DNA from 3 places in the Arthrobacter sp. J156 genome. Region 2 is predicted to be linked to each of the others. Evidence: riboswitches for the same ligand, from Rfam matches in the RefSeq annotation. Region 2 holds a riboswitch; each other region holds the start of a gene.
What was found. Region 2 has a riboswitch for S-adenosylmethionine ahead of sfnG (dimethylsulfone monooxygenase SfnG). Riboswitches for the same ligand answer to the same signal wherever they lie in the genome.

Region 1 (6,966 bases), 890 kb from region 2:
GCGAGCTCGAGCGCGTTGGCCCCGTGCCGTTCCATCCGCAGCCCCAGGGTCTTGAGGCCGCGCGCGGCGAGGTAGGCGTCCTGCGGCCCCGCGACGGCCCCGCCGGCGAACTGCTGGAAGCCGATCGCCTCGGCGAGCGCCTCCCCGCGCCACGCGCCCCCGGAGGCCACGACCGCGCCCCCCAGGACGTCCGAGTGCCCGCCGATGTACTTCGTGGTCGAGTGCACCACGAGGTCGGCCCCGAGCTGAAGGGGCCGCTGCAGGTAGGGCGAGGCGAAGGTGTTGTCCACGACGAGGAGGGCCCCGGCGTCGTGCGCGATCCGCGCCCAGGCGCGCACGTCCGCGATCCCCAGGAGGGGGTTCGACGGCGTCTCGAGCCACAGCAGCGCCGTCTTCCCCGGAACGACGGCGGAGCGCACCGCCGCCGCGTCGGTGATCGGCACGGGGGTGTTCCCCACGCCCCACTTGCCGTGCAGCCGGTTGATGAGCCGGTTGGTCCCGCCGTAGCCGTCGGCGCCCAGGACGATGTGGTCGCCCGGGGCGAGCAGCGCCCGCAGGAGGGCGTCCTCCGCGGCGATCCCCGAGGCGAACGCGAAGCCCGCGACGCCGCCCTCGAGCGCGGCGAGCTGCGCCTCGAAGCCGGCCCGCGTCGGGTTCGAGCCGCGCGAGTACTCGTGGCCCCCGCGCAGGACGTTGATCCCGTCCTGGACGAACGTGGAGGTCTGGTAGATCGGCGGGATGACCGCCCCCGTCAGCGGGTCCGGTTCCTGCCCGGCGTGGATCGCCGTCGTGTTGAAGCCCCGGTAGGCGCCCATCAGGCCACGCTCCCCTCGGCGACGAGCCCCGCCGCGGCGAAGGCCTGCGCGAGGTCGGCGGTCAGGTCCGCCGGCTCCTCGAGGCCCACCGAGAGCCGGATCGTCGCCTCGCCGATCCCGGCCGCGGCCCGCTGCGCCGGCGTGAGCCGGCAATGCGTCATCGCCGCCGGGTGGGCCACGAGCGAGCGCGTGTCCCCGAGGTTGGCGACGAGCTTGAAGAGCCGCAGCGCGTCGATGAAGCGCGCCACCGCCCCGGGGTCCCGCTCGGGGTCCACCGCGAGGTCGAACGAGAACACGGAGCCCGTGCCGTCCGGGAAGTCGCGCGCCGCGATCCCCTCCCCCGGGTGCCCGGGCACCGAGGGGTGGTGGACGCGGGCGACGGCGGGGTGCGCGTCGAGGAAGCGGGCGACGTCCACGGCGTTCCGCCCGTGGCGCTCGACCCGCAACCGCAGCGTCTCCGTCCCGCGCAGGATCTCGGCGGCGGCCGAGGGGGCCAACGCGGGGCCGAGGTCGTGTAGGTACTTGCTGCGCGCATAGGCCAGGTACGCGCCGCGGCCGTGCCGTTCCCAGAGGCTCGCCCCGCCGTAGCGGCTCCGCGGGCCCACGATCCGCGACCACTTGACCGGATCGGCGGCGAAGTCGAACGTCCCGCCGTCCACAAGGACGCCCGCGAGGGTGGTCCCGTGGCCGCCGAGGAACTTCGTCGCCGAGTGCACGACGACGTCGGCCCCGTGCTCGAACGGCCGGTAGAGGGCGGGGGTGGCGAGCGTGTTGTCCACGACCACGGGCACCCCGGCGGCGTGGGCCGTGCGCGCGATCGCCGGCAGGTCCGGCAGGGTCGCGAGCGGGTTCGTGATGGACTCGAGCAGCACGGCCCGGGTCCCGGGCCCGATCGCCGCCGCCCACGCCGCCGGGTCGTCCTGGTCCACGAAGTCCACGCCGTAGCCGAAGTCGGCGAAGGTATCCGTGAGCAGGTCCACCGTCCCCCCGTAGAGCTGGGACGACGCCGCGACGCGCCCGCCGCCCTCCCCGGCGCCGAGGAGCGCCAACAGGGCCGTGGCGACGGCGGACTGCCCGCTCGCCGTCGCCACCGCGCCCAGGCCGCCCTCGAGCGCGGCGACGCGCTCCTCGAGCACGGCCACGGTCGGGTTGCCCGTGCGCGTGTAGGTGAAGCCCGGGCGCGTCAGGGCGAACATGGCGCGCGCGCTCGCGTAGTCCTGGAACTCGTAGGCCGCGCTCTGGTGGATCGGCACGGCGACCGGGTAGTGCGGCCCCGCCGGCGCGTAGCCGGCGTGGATCTGGGTGGTGCTGCTCATCGTGGCGTCCCCGCACCGGCGAGCAGCCCGGTGCGCGCGGCCGCGGCCGCCTCGACGAGGTGGCGCAGCGACGCCGTCGTCTCTTCGTAGCCGCGGGTCTTCAGCCCGCAGTCCGGGTTGATCCACAGCTGGCCCGCCGGGACGCTCGCGAGCGCGGTCTCGATGAGGCCCGTGACCTCCTCGACGGAGGGAACGCGCGGGGAGTGGATGTCGTACACGCCCGGGCCGATCCCGCGGGAGTAGCCGAAGCCGGCCAGGTCGGCGACGACCTCCATGCGGGAGCGGGCGGCCTCGATGCTCGTCACGTCGGCGTTCAGGCCGTCGATCCCGCGGATGACCTCCCCGAACTCCGAGTAGCAGAGGTGCGTGTGGATCTGGGTGTCCGGGCGGACGCCCGAGGTGGCGAGGCGGAACGCGCCGACGGACCACGCGAGGTAGTCCTCCTGGTCCGCGGCGCGCAGCGGGAGCAGCTCGCGCAGTGCCGGCTCGTCGACCTGGATGATCGCGGTGCCGGCGGACTCGAGGTCGGCGATCTCGTCGCGCAGGGCCAGGGCCACCTGGTTCGCCGTCTCGCGCAGCGGCTGGTCGTCGCGGACGAACGACCACGCGAGGATCGTCACGGGACCGGTCAGCATGCCCTTGAGCGGCTTCGCGGTGAGCGACTGCGCGTAGCTCGTCCACGGCACCGTGAACGCCTCGGGGCGGGAGACGTCGCCCCAGAGGATCGACGGCCGAGTACAGCGCGATCCGTAGGACTGCACCCAGCCATGGGTCGTCGCCGCGAAGCCGTCGAAGTTCTCCGCGAAGTACTGCACCATGTCGTTGCGCTCCGGCTCCCCGTGGACGAGCACGTCGAGCCCGAGCTCCTCCTGCAGCGCCACGACGCGGGCGATCTCGGCCCGCAGGAAGCCGTCGTAGGCGGCCTCGTCGATCCGCCCGGCGCGGACGTCGGCGCGCGCCTTGCGCACCTCGCCCGTCTGCGGGAAGGAACCGATCGTGGTGGTCGGCAACACGGGCAGGCCGAGCCGGCGGCGCTGCGCCTCGGCCCGTTCCTCGGCGGGTGCGCGCTCCACGTCGGCGGCGGTCAGCGCCGATGTCCGGGACCGCACCTCCTCACGGCGCACGCCCTCGAACGCGGCGCGGGAGGCGATCGCGGCCGACGCCTCGGCGATCTCGCGCTCCACGCCGGCGGGCCCGGAGGCCAGGCCCGCGGCGAGGGTCCGCACCTCGGCGACCTTCTGGTCCGCGAACGCGAGCCAGGACGGCAGGTGCGCGGGCAGGGACTCCTCGGCGAAGACGTCGTGCGGGACGTGGAAGAGCGAGGTCGACGTCGCGACGGAGGCTTCGCCCGCCGCGCCCGAGAGCTCCTCGAGCAGGGTCAGGGACGCCGCGAGATCGTTGCGCCACACGTTGCGCCCGTCGACGATCCCGGCGACGAAGCGCGTGCCGCCCAGCGCGGCCAGCTCGGCCCCGGCCGGCCGCGCCCCGCGGACGAGGTCGGCGTGCACCGCCTCGACGCCCGCCTCGGCGAGCACGCGCAGGGCGCGCCCCGGCGCCTGCGGGTCCCCTGCCGTGCCGTAGCCCGTGGTGACGAACAGCGCGGGCCGGGCCCCGGCGTCGTCCGCGGCCAGCGCGCGGTAGGCGCGCTCGAGCGCCCCTCCCGGAACGGCGAGGGCGCCGCCGCGGTCGGTCGAGAGCGCCGGCTCGTCGAGCTGGACCCACTCGGCGCCGGCAGCGGCGAGGCCGGCGAGGATCCCGCGGTAGGCGGCCACGGCGTCGTCGAGCCGGTCCAGGGGGTCGAAGCCCTCCGGCGCGCCGTCCTCCGGCTTGGACAGCAGGAGGTAGGTCACGGGGCCCACGAGGACCGGGCGCAGCACGGAACCGGCGGCCGCGTGGCGCGCGATGGTCGAGCTCAGGCGGTGGGCGAGCGGCGCGAACGCGGTGTCCGGTCCGATCTCGGGGACGAGGTAGTGGTAGTTCGTGTCGAACCACTTGGTCAGCTCGAGCGGTGCCCGCTCGGCGTCGCCTCGGGCCAGGGTGAAGTAGCCGGCCGTGTCCACCGAACCGTCGGAGGCGGCGAGGTCGGCGAAGCGGCGCGGCAGGGCGCCGAGGGCCGCGGTCGTGTCGAGGACCTGGTCGTAGAGGGCGAAGTCGGCCGGGATCGAGGAGTCCTGCGCGTCCAGGCCGAGCTCGACGAGCCGCGCGACGGTGTCCTCCTGCAGCCGTTCGGCGGCCGCGTCCAGCCCGGCCTCGTCGAGGCGGCCGGCCCAATGGGCCTCGACGGCCTTCTTGAGCTCGCGGGCGGGGCCGATGCGGGGGTAGCCGAGGATGGTGGCTTCGGGGAAGCGGGGGGTGGTGGTCATGGTGTCCTCCTGGGTGGGGTTGGGTCAGAGTGCGGGGGCGAGGGCCCGGCCGGCGCCGGCGAGCCCGAGCTCGTGGACGACGTCAAGCGAGCCGAGGGGGTCGTTGAAGGTGTACAGGTGTAGTCCGGGGGCCCCGTCGTCGAACGCGGCGCGGGCGAGGGCGGCGGCCGCCTGGACGCCGATCGCACGCCGCTCGGCGTCGCTCCGGGCCCCCTCGAGGCGGGACAGCAGGGCCGCGTCGGGTGCGACGCCGGCGAGCGCGGAGAGGCGCAGGAGGCGCCGCACGCTGTTGACCGGCATGATGCCCGGCACGATCGGGATCGTCACGCCCGCGGCCCGGGCGGCCGCGACGAGCCCCGCGTACTGCGCGGGCTCGAAGTAGATCTGCGTGATCGCGAAGTTCGCCCCGGAGCGCTCCTTGGACAGGAGCACCTCGACGTCGTGCTGGAACGAGGGCGACTCGGGGTGGCGCGTGGGGTAGGCGGCGACGCCGATGGCCAGGCGGCCGGCCGCGAGCGTCGCGGAGCGGCGGTCCTCGACCTGCCGGATGAGCTCCACGAGGTAGCGGGCGAACGGCAGCTCGCCGCGGTCCCCGCCCGGATCGGCGGGCAGGTCCCCGCGCAGGGCCAGGACGCCGCGGACGCCGAGCCCCACGAGCCGGCTGACGAGGGCGTCGAGCGAGGCCCGGGTCTCCCCGACGCACGTCAAGTGGGCCAGGGGCCGCAGCCGTGTGTTCTCGATCAGGTGGGTGATGAGCTCGACCGAGGCGGCGCGGCGCTCGGCGGTGCCGTTGTACGTCACCGAGACGTAGTCGGGGGCCGTGGCGCGCAGCGCCTCGACGGCCTCCAGGACCGTCTCGCGGCTCGCGGCGTCCCGCGGCGGGTAGAGCTCGTAGGACAACGACGGCGGACTGGCCGTCAGGGGTTCGGACATGGTTCCTCCTCGCGGTATGCAAGGGAGTGCACCGCGGCTCCCGGGGACGGCCGGGACGTGGATGCGTCTCCATCGCTTCTGGCGGTAGCACCGTTCCGGGACTCCGGGTGGTTGCTGCGGCGTCGTCGATCCAGATCTCTCGGCCGCTCTTGATGGGTTGGTGCATTCATCTAAGGCACACGGTGCCCCGGGCGGCAAGCACGGCCGCGGCGGGCGCTTCACAGTCCCGCATGTGTCCGGATGTGACGACCCGGCCCGCGCGGGCCGGGCCGTCGGCGCGTCATCCCCGGCGGATCCGGGTCACATGACGCGCGTGTGACGGGGAGCGTGGGGGAAGTAGTCTGTGGGGCATGGCTAAGCGAACTCCGGCGGAGCACGTCGAACTCATCAGGAACGGATACGTCTTCGAGGGCCCCTCCATGGGCCTCGGCGCCGCGGTCGTGGACGGCGCGGTCCACCCCGAGGCGCAGGTCCGCCTGCCGCTCGGGATGATGAACCGGCACGGCCTCGTGGCCGGGGCGACCGGCACGGGCAAGACCATCACCCTGCAGGTCATGGCCGAGCAGCTCAGCGAGAACGGGGTCCCCGTGTTCCTCGCGGATGTGAAAGGGGACCTCACGGGCCTGTCCACCCCCGGTGCCGGCGGCGAGAAGCTCCTGGCCCGCACGGCGGGCGTGGGCATGGACTGGTCGCCCGCGGACTTCCCGGTGGAGTACTACGCGCTCGGCGGCGACGGCACCGGCGTGCCGGTGCGCGCCACGGTCTCGGCGTTCGGGCCGCTGCTCCTGTCCCGCGTCATGGACCTGAACGAGACCCAGGAGTCGAGCCTCCAGCTCGTCTTCCACTACGCGGACCAGAAGGAGCTGGAGCTCTACGACCTCAAGGACCTCCGCGCCGTCGTCCAGCACTTGACCTCGGATGCGGGCAAGGCGGAGCTGGCCGAGCTCGGCGGGCTCTCCAAGGCCACGGCGGGCGTGATCCTGCGCGAGCTCGTCACGCTCGAGGCCCAGGGCCTGGACCGCTTCTTCGGCGAGCCCGAGTTCGACACGGCGGAGCTGCTGCGCACGGCCCCCGACGGCCGCGGCGTGATCTCCTGCCTCGAGCTGCCGACGCTCCTGCAGAAGCCGCTCGTGTTCTCCACCTTCCTCATGTGGCTCCTCGCGGACCTCTTCGCCGAGCTCCCGGAGGTCGGCGATCCGGAGAAGCCCAAGCTCGTCTTCTTCCTCGACGAGGCCCACTTGCTCTTCCGCGGCGCGTCCAAGGCCTTCCTCGAATCCATCACGACGACGGTGCGCCTGATCCGGTCCAAGGGCGTGGGCGTGTTCTTCGTGACGCAGACGCCGAAGGACGTCCCGGCCGACGTCCTGGGCCAGCTCGCGAACCGCGTTCAGCACGCCTTGCGCGCCTTCACGCCGGACGACGCCAAGGCCCTCAAGGCGACCGTCTCGACGTTCCCCGTGAGCGACTACGACCTCAGCGCGGCGCTCACGCAGGCGGGCACGGGCGAGGCGATCGTGACGGTCATGAACGAGAAGGGCG
Region 2 (6,966 bases):
GGCCCTGCGGCACGTGGACAAGAACCTCGTCGAGGCCGCCCGCGCGTTCGGCCTCAAGGGGCTTCGCCTGCTGACCACCGTGCAGCTGCCGGCCGTGGTGCCCGCGATCTTCTCCGGCCTGCGGCTGGCCCTGGCGCAGGCCTGGCTGTTCCTCGTGGCGGCGGAGCTCATCGCCTCCTCCATGGGGCTGGGCTTCCTGCTCACGGACTCGCAGAACAACGGGCGCACCGACCGGCTCCTGCTGGCCATCATCCTGCTCGCCGTGATCGGCAAGGCCACCGACGCGCTGCTGGGCATCGCGGAGCGCAAGGCCGTCGCCCGCTGGGCCTGACGCCCTCGGAAACTTCCCACGTCCAGCGGCCCGGGCCGGCTAAATCCCGGCGTGTCGGCGCGACACGCCGGGGCCGGCCCGCGAGAACCGAGAACCTTTCCCACCGCGGCACCCGAACCCGCGCCTACGCCACCGCCAGAACCGATGGAGATGATCATGACCTCGTCCGCGACCACCGCCACAGCCGCCGCCCCTGCCCCGGCCCTGCCCGCCATCCCGCCCGCCCGGACGGACGCGGAGGCGGCCGAACACGCGTGGACCGAGGCCCAACGCCTCGCCTTCTGGGAACAGGCCGCCCACCGGCTCGAGTGGGCCGAGCCCTGGCACACGGTCCACTCCTCCACGGGCACGGACGCCGCGAAGCGCCGCGGCCCGGAGCTGCGCTGGTTCGACGGCGGCAAGCTCAACGCGGCCGTGAACTGCGCCGACCGGCACGTCGCGGCCGGCCGCGGGGACAAGGCCGCCCTGCACTTCGAGGGCGAACCCGGCGACCGCCGCACCGTGACGTACCGCGAGCTGGCGGAACTCGTCGCCCAGGCCGCGAACGCCCTGACGTCGCTCGGCATCGCGAAGGGCGACCGCGTGGTGATCTACCTGCCCGTGCTCGTCGAGACCGTCGTGATCACGCTCGCGTGCGCCCGGATCGGGGCCGTCCACTCGCTCGTCTTCGGCGGTTTCTCGGCCGAGGCGCTGCGCTTCCGCGTCGAGGACACGGGCGCCAAGCTCCTCGTCACCACGGACGGGCAGTACCGCCGAGGCGCCGCCGTGCCGGTCAAGGCCAACGCGGACGCCGCCGTCGCGGGCGAGAACAACATCGAGCACGTCCTGGTCGTGAACCGCACGGGCCTGGAGATCGACTGGACCGAAGGCCGGGACCTGTGGTGGCACGACGTCGTCGACGCCCAGCCCCGCACCCACGCCGCGGAGGCCTTCGACGCCGAGACCCCGCTGTTCATCATGTACACCTCCGGCACCACGGGGAAGCCGAAGGGCCTGGTGCACACCACGGGCGGCTACCTCGTCCAGGCGTCGTGGAGCCACGAGTTCCTGTTCTCCCATCCGGACCCGGAGCGCCGGGCGGAGGACGTCCACTGGTGCACGGCGGACCTGGCCTGGGTCACGGCGCACACCTACGAGCTCTACGGTCCGCTGTCCAACGGGGTCACGCAGGTGATCTACGAGGGCGTGCCGAACGCGCCGCACCCGGGCCGGCACTTCGAGATCATCGAGCGCTACGGGGTGACGAGCTACTACACAGCGCCGACCCTGGTGCGCTCGCTCATGGGCTGGTTCCCGGACGGCATCCCGGCCCACCACGACCTGTCCACGATCCGTCTGGCCGGGACGGTGGGCGAGGCGGTCAACCCGGAGGCGTGGCGCTGGCTGCGCGCCCAGGTGGGGCGCGATTCCCTCGTGGCGGGGGACCCGGAGGCGGGGATCCCCATGGTGGACACGTGGTGGCAGTCCGAGTCCGGCGCCACGGTGCTCTCCCCCCGGCCCACGGACGCCGCGTTCAAGCCGGGTTCCGCCACGCGCGCGCTGCCCGGCGTCGCGACGGACATCGTGGACGAATCCGGCACCCGCACCGCGCCCGGCCGGCAGGGGAACATCGTGCTCACGCGCACCGGGCCGGCCATGGCCCGGACCGTGTGGGGCAATCCCGAGCGCTACTACACCTCCTACTGGGAACAATACGCGGAGCAGGGCTGGTTCCTGGCCGGGGACGGCGCGCGGTTCGACGACGATGGCGACACCTGGATCCTGGGCCGCACCGACGACGCGCTGAACGTCTCGGGGCACCTGCTTTCGACGATCGAGATCGAGTCGGCGCTGGTCTCCCACCCGGCCGTCGTCGAGGCGGGCGTCTGCCCGACGGCGGATCCGACGACGGGGCACGCGGCCACGGCGTTCGTGGTCCCGCGGGACAAGTCGCTCATCCCGGGAGGGGGTACGACGCCGGAGCCCGGCTCCGGGGAGCGGCCCGCCCCGGGCGGTGCGGGAGACGGGCGCGAGGAGGCGCGCGCCGCCGTCGTCCGCGAACTGCGGGCGCACGTGGCGGAGCAGATCGGGCCGATCGCCAAGCCGCGGGACATCGTGTTCGTGCCCGACGTGCCGAAGACCCGTTCGGGGAAGATCATGCGCCGGCTGCTCACGCAGCTGTTCGAGGGCACGGACCTCGGCGACACGACGAGCCTGCAGAACGAGCCGTGCATTCCGGAGATCGACGCGATCTGCCGCTCCGGGCGGTAGCGGCAGGAGCGGGTGCCCGCTGGTGTAGGTTCGGAACGGACGACACTTCAGAAGCGAGGTTCACCGTGAGCAATCCCCACCCCGGATCCGACGACGCGCTCCACCCGGACAAGCACCCCGACGCGGTCGACGGCGCGCCCTTCGACACGCTCGGCACTCCGGGCGCCGACGGCAGCGGGGCCCTCGAAGCCACCCGCCCCGTGGACGACGCCGAGACGACGCAGGTCATTCCGCCCGCCGAGCGTGATCCGCACGGCTCCGGCGAGGACGACTACGACGGCGACTTCGACGCCAAGACGACGACGCGCACGGGCATGATCTGGGCCACGACGATCATCGCGCTCGCCCTGCTGGTGCTGCTCATCATCTTCGTCGCGCAGAACCAGACGACGGCGCCGCTGCGTTTCTTCGCCTGGGAGGGCACGGTCAGCATGGGCCTGACGGTGGTCGCGGCGTCCGTCGCCGGCGGCATCGTCGTGGCGATGGCCGGCGCGGCCCGCCTGATCGCGCTCCGCGCCCAGCGGCGCAAGCGCCGGAAGGCCCTCAAGCAGCGCTGATCCGCCGATCGCGGACTCAGAGCCGCCCGCCGGAGGCCTCGGTGAACCGGCGGAGGCCGTCCTCGCGCAGGCGCAGGTGCTCGGATTCTATGGCGGCAGCCCGGACGGCGTTGACCCGGTAGAACCGGACCACGGCCGCAACGAGGCGGGCGACCGCGCCGAAGCGGTCCACGGCGTGTGCCGGGCGGCGCGCCCCGCCCTCGGGACGCGGGACCGCGGAGGATCCGCCGCTGGGCGTCGCCGGACCGACGGCCGCACCGTGATGGACGGGGACAGGGGAACGACGGGAGCTGCTGAAGGTGGTCATGGACCCAGCGTCCGCCGGACGCCCGGCCCGCTCCACGATTCGGTCCTGGCCGAATCCTCGTCAGACGTTCCGGCCGGGAATACGCTGAATCCATGCACATCAAGCTCACGAGCGAGGACCTGACGCGGATCCGGTTCGAGGCCTCTCCCCTGTGGGAGACGGTGACCAGCTTGCGCGCCCTCCAGCAGGGAACCGCCATCCACCGCCCCTGGATCGAGTGCACGCGGCGCGCGCTCGCGGCGGCGGACGACCCGGCCTCACAAGGGCACCTGCGCGTCCTCGCCGCACTCGTTCCCCGTTCAGGCTTCATGGCCGATTCGCTCACCCCGACGCCGGAACGCCAGGACACCTTCCACGACGGGCTCACGGCCGTCGCCGCCGTCCCGGCCTCCGTGTGGGAACGGGACCTGACGGCCCTGCTCCGGCGGCAGGAAGACACCGGGGCCCGTGGCGTCCTCGAGGAACTCGCCGAGGACGTCGACACCGCAGTCGATCGTGCCGTCGGAGCACTCCAGTGGTATTGGGAGCTGGCTGTCCGGCGCTGGTGGCCCCGGCTCCGCTCGCTGCTGCTCGAGGACATCGACTGGAGGCTGGCCCAGATGGCCCGCGGCGGCATCGGCGACGTGTTCAAGACGCTGCATCCGTCCGTCGTCCGCACGCCCAGCGGGCTCGAGGTCATCCGGGGCTGCGACGGGATCGATCCGCCTGAACCCGGGGCCGGCCTGATCCTGGTGCCCAACGCGTTCGTCTGGCCGGAGACCCTGGTGCTCAACACGGCGCCGTTCGTGCCGACGTTGACCTACGCGCCCCGCGGAGTGGGCCGGCTCTGGGAGTCCAGCGGCGCGGCCCCGGGCGATCCCCTGGCGAGGCTGCTGGGATCCACACGGGCGCAGATCCTGGCCCAGCTGGATGTCCCGATGACGACGAAGCAGCTCGCATGCGCCCTGGACCTCGCCCCGGGCACCGTCAACGGCCACCTCAAGGTCATGTCCGAGGGCGGGCTGGCCGTCCCCCTGCGTTCCGGCCGCGAGGTGTTCTACCGCAGGGCCGGTGTCGGCGAGGCGCTCCTCGCCGGGGCGTAGCCCGACGGGACCCTCGATCCCCCGCGCGTCCTCAGACCGCGTCAAGCTCCGGCAGCAACGCCGGGTCGAGCTCCACGACCTGGCCGTTCTCGAGCCGGGCCTGCGGAGCGCCCTGCAAGTGCCCGACGACGAGGCGGATGAGCGTCCCGTGCGCCACCACCACGAGGCCGCGCCCCGGGTGGGCGGCGGCCAAGCCGGTCAAGGCGCGCACGCCCCGCTCGACCACCTCGGCCTCCGGCTCCGCGGTGGAGAGCAGCGCGTCCAGCTCGGGGCGCGGCATCCCGGTGACGACGACACCCTCGCCCTCGCCGTAGCCGCGCTCCACGAGGCCCGGTTCGGGCTCGCCGGGCTCGAGGCCCAGCTCGGCGGCGATGATCGCGGCGGTCTCCGCCGCCCGCCCCAGAGGCGAGGCGACGACCGCGTCCCAGGATCCGGCGTCGTACTCCTCCGCCAGCTGCCGCCCCGCCTGGCGCGCCTGCGCGCGGCCGGCCGCGTTGAGCGGGATGTCCACCTGGCCCTGCAGGCGCCCCTCGAAGTTCCACGGGGTCTGCCCGTGCCGGACCAGGACGATGCGTTGTGCCATGCCCCCAGCGTAGCCAGCGGACCTCCCGGCCCGCGCCCCGCCGTCGTCCCGTGACGCACCCGGCCGCCGCGCCGTCGCAGGATCTTCGGCCCGCGCCCGGCACGACGCAATCCGGCTCAACATTCTTTGATGGATCGGCGGCTCGCTGACACACTGAAGGTCAACCATCCCGAGCGGCCGAGAGATCTGGATCGATGACGCCGCAGCAACCCTCCGGAATCCGCCGGAACGGTGCTCCTGCCAGAAGCGATGGAGAACGCGCCAGCCTTCTTCCCCCGCACGGCCCGCCGCCGGAGGGTGCGCCGTTGCCCGGGAACCGCCTACGCCGCACGCCATCCGACCAAGGATCGAAGGAGTCCCCCACATGACCGAGAACACCGCCGTCAGCCGGGTCGCCGACCTGGAAACACCGCTCAAGTTCGCCTACTGGGTGCCCAACGTCTCGGGTGGGCTCGTGGTCTCGACCATCGAGCAGCGCACCAACTGGGAGTTCGAATACAACAAGAAGCTGGCCCGCATCGCGGAGGACTCCGGCTTCGAGTACGCACTGACCCAGACCCGCTACGCCGCGAGCTACGGCGCGGACAAGCAGCACGAGGCCACGAGCTTCTCGCTGGCCCTGCTCGGCGCCACCGAGCGGCTCAAGGTGATCTCGGCCGTCCACCCGGGCATGTGGCACCCGGGCGTGCTGGCCAAGTTCATCATCACCGCGGACCACCTCTCCGGCGGCCGCTCGGCCGTGAACGTCGTCTCCGGCTGGCTCAAGGACGAGTTCGTGAACTTCGGCCTCGAGTGGCTGGACCACGACGAGCGCTACGTGCGGACCGAGGAGTTCATCAACGTGCTGCGTGGCCTGTGGACCCAGCAGGGCTTCAGCCACTCCGGGCAGTACTACAACATCAAGGACTTCACCCTGAACCCGGCGCCGCTGGATCTGCCGGGCCGGGCCCACCCGGAGATTTTCTTCGGCGGCAACTCGACCGCCGCGCAGGCCGCCGCGGGCCACGCCGCCGACTGGTACTTCTCCAACGGCCGCTCGCTCGAGGGCTTCCAGGACAACATCGCCGGCGTGCTCAAGGCCGCGGAGTCCGGGGGGCGCACCGCGGCCGCCAAGCCGCGCTTCGGCATCAACGGCTTCGTCATCTCCCGCGACACCGAGGCGGAAGCCAGGGACACGCTGCGCGAGATCATCGACAAGGCCCACCGCCCCGCCGTCGAGGGCTTCGCCGCCGCCGTGAAGGAGGCCGGGCAGTCCACGAAGGACGGCAAGGGCATGTGGGAGGACTCCACGTTCGAGGACCTGGTCCAGTACAACGACGGCTTCCGCACCCAGCTCATCGGCACCCCGGAGCAGATCGCCGAGCGGATCATCGCGTTCAAGAAGATCGGCGTGAACCTGCTCCTGACCGGCTACCTGCACTTCCAGGAGGAGCTCGGCGCGTTCGGCCGCGAGGTCCTCCCGATCGTCCGCGAGCTAGAGGCGGACCTCGCCCGAGCCCACGGCACCGAGCTCAACACGGAGCTGCTGCCGGAAACCCACCTCGAAGGAGCCACCGCCTAGATGTCGGACCACCAGTTCGGATTCCGCACCCGCGCCCTGCACGCCGGCGGCACGCCCGACGCCGAGCACGGCGCCCGCGCGGTGCCCATCTACCAGTCGACGTCGTTCGTGTTCAAGGACACCGACGACGCCGCGAACCTGTTCGCCCTGCAGAAGTACGGCAACATCTACTCCCGCATCGGCAACCCCACCGTGGCGGCGTTCGAGGAGCGCATCGCGTCCCTCGAGGGCGGCATCGGCGCCGTGGCGACGTCCTCCGGGATGGCCGCGGAGTTCATCACCTTCGCCGCGCTGA
Region 3 (6,966 bases), 500 kb from region 2:
AGGGGGCCGCGGCGGCAAACCGGGCCCCCTGGTGCCGCGCGCGGGATGCCGCGGCGGCGCGGGACGTGGACGACGCCGGAGCTAGCCCCTCGCGTCCCGGTGCGGCTCCGCCACGTGGCGGGCCGGGGACGCGGCGCCCGCGGAAGCCGGGGCGGCCGCGACGGGCGGGGTCGCGCCCTCGTCTTCCCCGCCGGCGCCGCCCTGCGGGGTGTCATGCAGGTGGCCGAGCTGGCCCTCGCCGAGGGACTCGGCCGGCAGATCGCGCTCGATCTTGGTCGCGAGCGGGTCCTCCGTGACGAACGCCAGGGCGAGCGCCGCGAGGAGCGCGAGCGGCGCGATCCACAGGAACAGCGGCACGAGGGCCTCGTTGTAGGACGCGACGATGAGCTCCCGCACGGGCTCCGGCAGGGAGGCGACGAGCGCGGGGGTCAGCGAGTTGCCGCCGTCGCCCGCACCGGCCCCGGCCGGCATCTTCTCGACGAGGAGCTCCTTGAGCCGGCTGGCGAAGAGCGAGCCGACGACGGCCGAGCCCAGGGTCGCGCCGACCTGGCGGAAGTAGTTCTGCCCGGCCGTCGCGGTGCCGACCATCGAGAGGTGGAAGGAGTTCTGCGCCACGAGGGTCAGCAGCTGCATGCTCGCGCCGAGGCCGATGCCCATGACGGCGAGGTACGCGCAGATCAGGGCGACCGGGGCGTCCGCGTGGATCGTGGAGAGCAGGACCAGGCCCAGCGCGGTGACGAGCGTTCCCGTGATCATGACGGCCTTGTACCGGCCCGTGACCGAGACGCGGCGGCCGACGAGGACCGAGGTGACCAGGAGGCCCCCCATCATGGGGATCATGAGCAGGCCGGCCTCGGTGGGGCCGAAGCCCGTGACCATCTGCAGGTAGGTCGGCATGTAGCCGATCGCCCCGAACATGGCGATGCCGGTCATGAGCCCGGCGACCGTGGTCAGGTTGAAGTTGCGGTTGCGGAAGAGGGCCAGCGGCAGGACGGGTTCGGCGGCGCGCGACTCGACCCACACGAACAGGGCGCCGGCGACGGCGGCCGCGGCGAAGAGGCCGAGGATCGTCGGGGAATCCCACGCGTAGGTCCCGCCGCCCCACGTGCCGGCGAGGACGAGTGCGCTCGTCGCGACGGCGAGGAGCGCCATGCCGAGGTAGTCGATCCGGCCGCGCTGGGCGGCGGAGGGGCGCGGGATGTGCAGCAGGAAGACGGCGGCGAGGACGGCGAGCACGCCGAGCGGGATGTTCATCCAGAACGTCCAGCGCCAGCCCGGGCCCTCCGTGAGCCAGCCGCCGAGCAGTGGTCCGGCGACGGAGGAGAAGGCGAACACGCCGCCCATGATGCCCATGTACTTCCCGCGCTCGCGGGCGGGGACGACGTCGGCGATGATCGCCTGCGAGAGGATCATGAGCCCGCCGCCGCCGATGCCCTGGATGGCCCGGCCGAGGATGAGCACGTTCATGTCCTGGGCGAGGGCGCCGATCACGGAGCCGCCGATGAACACGATGATCGCGAAGAGCAGGAGCGGCTTGCGGCCGAACATGTCGCCGAGCTTGCCGTAGACGGGCATCATCACGGTCGAGGCCAGGATGAAGGCCGTGATGACCCAGGCCATGTGCTCGACGCCGTGCAGCTCGCCGACGATCGTCGGCAGGGCCGCGGCGAGCACGGTCTGGTTGAGGGAGGCGAGCAGCATGGTGACCATGAGGCCGCCGAAGAGCAGGACGAGGTGGTTCTTGCGGTCCGCCTCGGGGGCGGGCGGCTGCGCGGTGGTGCCGGGCGTGGTGGTGGAAGTGGTCATGGCCGGGGACGCAGGACCTTTCTGAAGACGTCGGTGGATTCGCCGAGGTGGGCGCCGAGCTCTTCGAGCGGGGCGCCGGGGAACTGGCGGTAGGTGAAGCGGACGATCGTGGCGGCGGCCATGAGCAGCGCGCGGCGGGCCGCGGGGTCCTCGCCGAGCTCGGCGGAGACGGTGGCCGGGTCCTCGCTGAGGCGGTCGTTGACGGCCGAGTCCACGAGGACCTCGGCGTCGTTGAGGTGCTGGACCACGCGCCCGCGCAGCTCGGGGTAGCGGCCGACGAGCTCCTTGCGGCGCTCGAAGCGGCTCCCATCGCCGACCACGGTGGACAGGACCTCCGCCATGAGCCGCACGGTGCGCTCGAGCAGCTCGGCGTCCGAGGCGCGGAAGCGCTCGATGAACTCCTGCCGGAGCTCGGGGGCGCGCATCCCGAGGACGGCGTCCTCCTTGGAGGGGAAGTAGTTGAAGAACGTGCGCTTGGAGATGCCGGCGCGGCGGGCGATCGAATCGACCGTGGCGGCGGCGAGGCCGTCCTCGAGGGCGAGGGCCGAGGCCGCCTCGTGGACGGCCCGCCAGGTCTCGAGGCGGTTGCGCTCGCGCAGGCTCAGGGGTGAATCATGCATGGGTACAGTTTATGCACCAGTGCAATCTTTGCACAACTGCAGGCCACGTGACCTTGGCCGCCTCCCGTGACGCCGGATGACGAGGTGACCCCGCGTGACGGAAGTCCTTGCCGCGGCCCGGGCCGGAGCGTGAGACTCGAGGCCAGGAATCAAGAGACCCGACCTGAAGGCCCTGGCCGGTCGGGCGGCAACCCTCCTCGCTGTAGCGGGGTGCCCCAGGTGACGATTCGACGCCCGCCGCGGCGGCGGGCGTAAGCACGGCGCACGCGCCCGCATGCGCCACGACGCGAAGGGCAGGACCCAACATGACCTCCACCACAGAACAGGCTGCGGGCACCGGCCAGCAGTCTCCCACCGGATCCGCCACCCCGAGGACCACCGACCTCGACGCCGAGCGCGCCCGCCGCCTCGACGACGCCGCGTCCTTCTGGGCGGGCCGCATCGGCGAGGACACGGCCAACGCGAAGGCCGTCTACCGCGCCCACGGCGTCTCGGAGCGCTCCGTCGCCACGCGCGTCACGGCGGGCCGCCACGAGTTCGTCGTCGACGAGCCCGCCGCGCTGGCCGGCGACGATTCGGACGCGAGCCCCGTCGAGTACGCCCTCGGCGCGCTCGTGTCCTGCCAGGTCGTGGTCTACCGGCTCTACGCGCACCAGCTCGGCGTCGCGATCGACTCGCTCGAGATCACGGCGGAGGGCGACCTCGACGTCCGCGGGATCTTCGGCGCCGATCCGGACACGCGCCCCGGCTTCACGGCGGTGCGCCTGACCGTTCACCTCAACGGGCCGGAAACCCCCGAGCGCTACGAGGAGCTGCACCAGGTCGTCGACGCGCGCTGCCCCGTGCTGGACCTCTTCGCCCGGCCGACCCCCGTCAGCGTCGAGCTCGCGGTCAACGCCGACTGAGGCCGGCCCGAGCGGCCGCGGCAGGGCAGCCGCGGCGGGCCGGACGACGGCGGGACCCTACGGCAGCGGGCGCCCCCGGGCCGCGGTCCACAAGCGGTACCAGTCCACGGCCCCCATGGCCGCGGCGGCCCGCTCCGCGCCGGCGCACGCGGCGATCCGCGCCGGGTTCGTGGTACCGATGACCGGGCGGATCCGGGCCGGGTGGCGCATGAGCCATCCCAGCACCACGGCCTCGGGCGCGCAGCCGAGGCCGTCGGCGAGTTCCCGGACGACGCCGGACGCCTCCTCCTCGGGCGACGCCGCCCCGCTCCCGGGGCGGGGCGCGGCACCCGGGCCGGGCTCCGGCGTCGTACTCCTGCCCGAGTAGCGTCCCTGGGCCAGTGCGCCCCACGCCTGCAGCTCCACGCCCTCCGCGCGGCAGTACTCGATCGTGCCCTCGGGGAAGGAGAGCGCCGCGCCCTCGGGGTGGTTGACGAGGACCTGGGACTCGAGCCAATCGCGCCGGTGCAGGCCCATCTCGAGCTGGTTGACCGCCGGCGCCTCGCCGAGCGCGGACTGGAGCGCGCGCATCTGGGCCGCCGACATGTTCGAGACGCCGAGTCGGCCGACCTTGCCGGCGTCCCGCAGCCCGGCGAACGCGGCCGCGACATCCTCCATCGGGGTCAGCGGGTCCGGGCGGTGGATCAGCAGCGCGTCGAGCCGTTCGATCCCGAGCCGGCGCAGGATGTCCTCGACGCGGGCCGTGAGGACGGCGGGCGAGGAGTCGTAGCGGCCGCCCGACCCGTCGGGGCCCGCGAGCACGATCCCGCACTTGGACTGCAGCTCGATCTCGTCCCGCAGGCCGGGCCGCTCCGCGAGGACCCGGCCGAAGACCTCTTCCGCCTTGCCGCGCGTGTAGATGTCGGCGTGGTCGAAGAGGGTGATGCCCGCTTCGAGGGCCGCGTCGACCGCGGCGTGGGCGGTGGCCAGGTCGCCGGCGTCCGGCGGCGCGTCGTCCCACCCGCCGCCGAGTCCCATGCAGCCGAACACCAATCGCGATCCGTCACCCGCCATCCCCCCACGTTATCCACTCCCGGGCGGTGATGGGCCGCTCAAACAACGGAAATCGGGATCGTGATGCGGGGCCGGGGCGGCGGGCCTCAGCCGTAGACGAGCGTGCGGAGCAGGTGCGTCGCGACGCCGATCGCCGCCCCGGCCGCCACCTGGCCGGGGGTGTGCGCCCGCAGGACGTGGCGCGACCAGCCCACCGCGGCCGCCGCCGCGAGCCCGGCGACCCCCACGGCCGGCACGGGCCCCAGGAACTGCAGCGCCACGTAGACCGCGACGGCCGTGTGCACGGAGACCTTGTAGAACGCGTTCGCGACGAGGCACAGCACGAGCCCCGTGAAGATCCCGCCGAGATCGAGGAACAACGCGTCCGGCGCGTCCATGAGGCGCAGCGTCCACACCCCGCCGAGGATCGAGAAGCCGGAGGTCAGGAACGGCCAGTAGCGCTGCCGCCGCTTGGGGATGTGCCGGCTCGAGACGACGCCGCCGCGGGCGAACCACAGCACCCCGAGGAAGGGCAGCACCGTGGTGAACAGGACCGCGACGAGGGCGTGCGGCCAGCCGATGCCCGGCACGACGAGGGGCCGGCTCAGCAGGTACGCGGTCGCGACGACGGCGGGCGCATACAGCTCGCTGATCCACCAGGCCGCGCGCTCCGCCGTCGTCCGCTCCATGCCCACCATGCTAGGCGGGCCCCGGACGCCCGGCGCCCCGTGCCACGATGGGGGCATGGCCACCCGCTTGCTGATCGTCGCCGACACCCACCTGCCCCTGCGCGCCCGCGGACTGCACCCGGAGCTCTGGGAGCGGATCGAGGACGCCGACGTGGTCCTGCATGCCGGTGACTGGGTCGACGAGGCCACGCTCGACGCCTTCGAGGCGCGCTCGCGGCGCCTGATCGGCGTGTGGGGGAACAACGACGGGCCCGGCCTGCGCGCGCGGCTGCCGGAGACGGCGCGCTTCGAGCTCGACGGCGTCCGCTTCGCGATGACCCACGAGACGGGGCCGGCGCGCGGGCGGGAGGCGCGCTGCGCGCAGCGGTTCCCGGACGCCGATGTCCTGGTGTTCGGGCACAGCCACATCCCGTGGGACACGGTCGCGGAGACGGGCCTGCGCCTGCTCAATCCCGGCTCCCCGACCGACCGCCGCCGCCAGCCTGCCTGCACCTACCTCCGGGCGGTCGCCGACGCGGGCGCGCTGCGGGACGTCGAGATCGTGCCGGTGGACCGGCTCTAGTCCCGGGGCGCCGGGGGACGGGCGGGGCGGCGGAGGACGACGCCGGGGCTAGAGTCCCAGCGCATCCGCCTCGCGCTCGGCGAACCGGGAGAAGAGCGCGTCGGCCGGCTCGAAGGTGCCGACGAAATGGCCGTTGAGCTCGAGCTGGACGGCGCCGACCATCCTCGCGAACGCCGCTGCGAGATCGAGCACGGCATCGGGGTCGCGCTCCACGCCGACGGCGTCGGCGAAGACGTCGAGCTGCCCGGCCAGCCCATCCGCCGCCCCTCCCGGCAACCGGGCGCCCGGACCCCGGACCGCCGGGGCGCAGAAGGCGCGGACCACGCGGGCCGCGGGTTCGATCGTGTCGCCGGGGGCCCGGTAGCCGGGGATCGCCGAGCCGTAGACCAGCGCGAATCGATGCGGCTGCTCCCGGGCCCAGGAACGGAAGGCGCCGGTGACGGCCGACCACCGAACGCGATGCGGGGCGCGCGTGGAGCCGGCCGCCTCGAGGGACGCGGCGAGGTCGTTGTAGGCGTCGACGATGAGGGCGGTGATGAGCTCGTCGCGGCTCGGGAAGTAGCGGTAGATGGCGCTGGAGACCAGGTTCAGCTCGCGGGCGATCGCCCGGAGCGAGAGATCGGCTGCCCCGGACTCGGCGAGCTGCCCGAGGGCGAGCTCCTTGATCCGGGCGATGTTGTCGGCGCGGGCGCGCTGCCGCGGCGTGGGTCCCTGGGGCATGGAGACAGCTTGCCATATTCGGGATCACCGGTCACTTAAGTGAGCACCGCTCTTGCAATTCGCCGACGCCGGGTGGACACTCGAACCATCAATAGAGAGCAGTGCTCACAGAAAGGGCAGCCCATGCGCCGCCATCTCACTCGGGACCGCACGACCGCGGCGTTCTACGCCGCCTCCGGCCTGGCCTTCATCCTCTATCCGGCGTTGCGCCCCTACGGCCCCGAGGCCGGACCCGAGGGCGCCGCGGACTTCGCCTCGACGGCCTGGCTCGCGTCCCACGCGCTGGGCATGGCCGGCTTCACGCTGTTGGCCTTCGGGCTCCGCGCCGCCGCCGGAAGCCGAGCTGCCGGCGCGGACCGGACGAGTTCCGCGGGCTCGGGCACGGCCGGCCCGGGCAGGGCCGCCCACCCCGTCTCCGAAGGACCCCCGCGCCCGGGGCGGGCGATGGAAGCGTGGTCGTGGACCGCCGTCGTCCTCCTGCTGCCCTACTACGGGGTGGAGGCGTACGGCCTGAACGAGCTCGGGCGCTACGCCGTCGACACCGGCGACCCGGCGGTCCTGTCCATCGCCGACGCGTTCCGCTACGCGCCGTTCGCGATGACCACGTTCGGGCTGGGCCTGGCGTGCCTCGC

Region 1: another riboswitch for S-adenosylmethionine. It lies ahead of AC0QR5_RS09770 (methylenetetrahydrofolate reductase); the one in region 2 lies ahead of sfnG (dimethylsulfone monooxygenase SfnG).
Region 3: another riboswitch for S-adenosylmethionine. It lies ahead of AC0QR5_RS11550 (OsmC family protein); the one in region 2 lies ahead of sfnG (dimethylsulfone monooxygenase SfnG).

Annotation. Positions count from the first base shown of each region.
Region 1 is NZ_CM149650.1:2,139,458-2,146,423, forward strand. It holds gene AC0QR5_RS09755 (cystathionine gamma-synthase) at 1-815, opposite strand, end outside; gene AC0QR5_RS09760 (O-acetylhomoserine aminocarboxypropyltransferase/cysteine synthase family protein) at 815-2,131, opposite strand; gene metE (5-methyltetrahydropteroyltriglutamate--homocysteine S-methyltransferase) at 2,128-4,494, opposite strand; gene AC0QR5_RS09770 (methylenetetrahydrofolate reductase) at 4,519-5,427, opposite strand; SAM riboswitch class I at 5,494-5,586, opposite strand; gene AC0QR5_RS09775 (helicase HerA-like domain-containing protein) at 5,778-6,966, shown strand, end outside.
Region 2 is NZ_CM149650.1:3,024,708-3,031,673, reverse strand. It holds gene AC0QR5_RS14020 (ABC transporter permease) at 1-331, shown strand, start outside; gene AC0QR5_RS14015 (acetate--CoA ligase) at 488-2,581, shown strand; gene AC0QR5_RS14010 (lipopolysaccharide assembly protein LapA domain-containing protein) at 2,647-3,138, shown strand; gene AC0QR5_RS14005 (hypothetical protein) at 3,155-3,445, opposite strand; gene AC0QR5_RS14000 (ArsR/SmtB family transcription factor) at 3,538-4,527, shown strand; gene AC0QR5_RS13995 (histidine phosphatase family protein) at 4,559-5,110, opposite strand; SAM riboswitch class I at 5,272-5,366, shown strand; gene sfnG (dimethylsulfone monooxygenase SfnG) at 5,475-6,671, shown strand; gene AC0QR5_RS13985 (O-acetylhomoserine aminocarboxypropyltransferase/cysteine synthase family protein) at 6,672-6,966, shown strand, end outside.
Region 3 is NZ_CM149650.1:2,523,782-2,530,747, forward strand. It holds gene AC0QR5_RS11540 (MDR family MFS transporter) at 82-1,806, opposite strand; gene AC0QR5_RS11545 (TetR/AcrR family transcriptional regulator) at 1,803-2,426, opposite strand; SAM riboswitch class IV at 2,574-2,690, shown strand; gene AC0QR5_RS11550 (OsmC family protein) at 2,732-3,331, shown strand; gene AC0QR5_RS11555 (aldo/keto reductase) at 3,389-4,384, opposite strand; gene AC0QR5_RS11560 (hypothetical protein) at 4,471-5,052, opposite strand; gene AC0QR5_RS11565 (metallophosphoesterase family protein) at 5,108-5,614, shown strand; gene AC0QR5_RS11570 (TetR/AcrR family transcriptional regulator) at 5,663-6,334, opposite strand; gene AC0QR5_RS11575 (hypothetical protein) at 6,458-6,966, shown strand, end outside.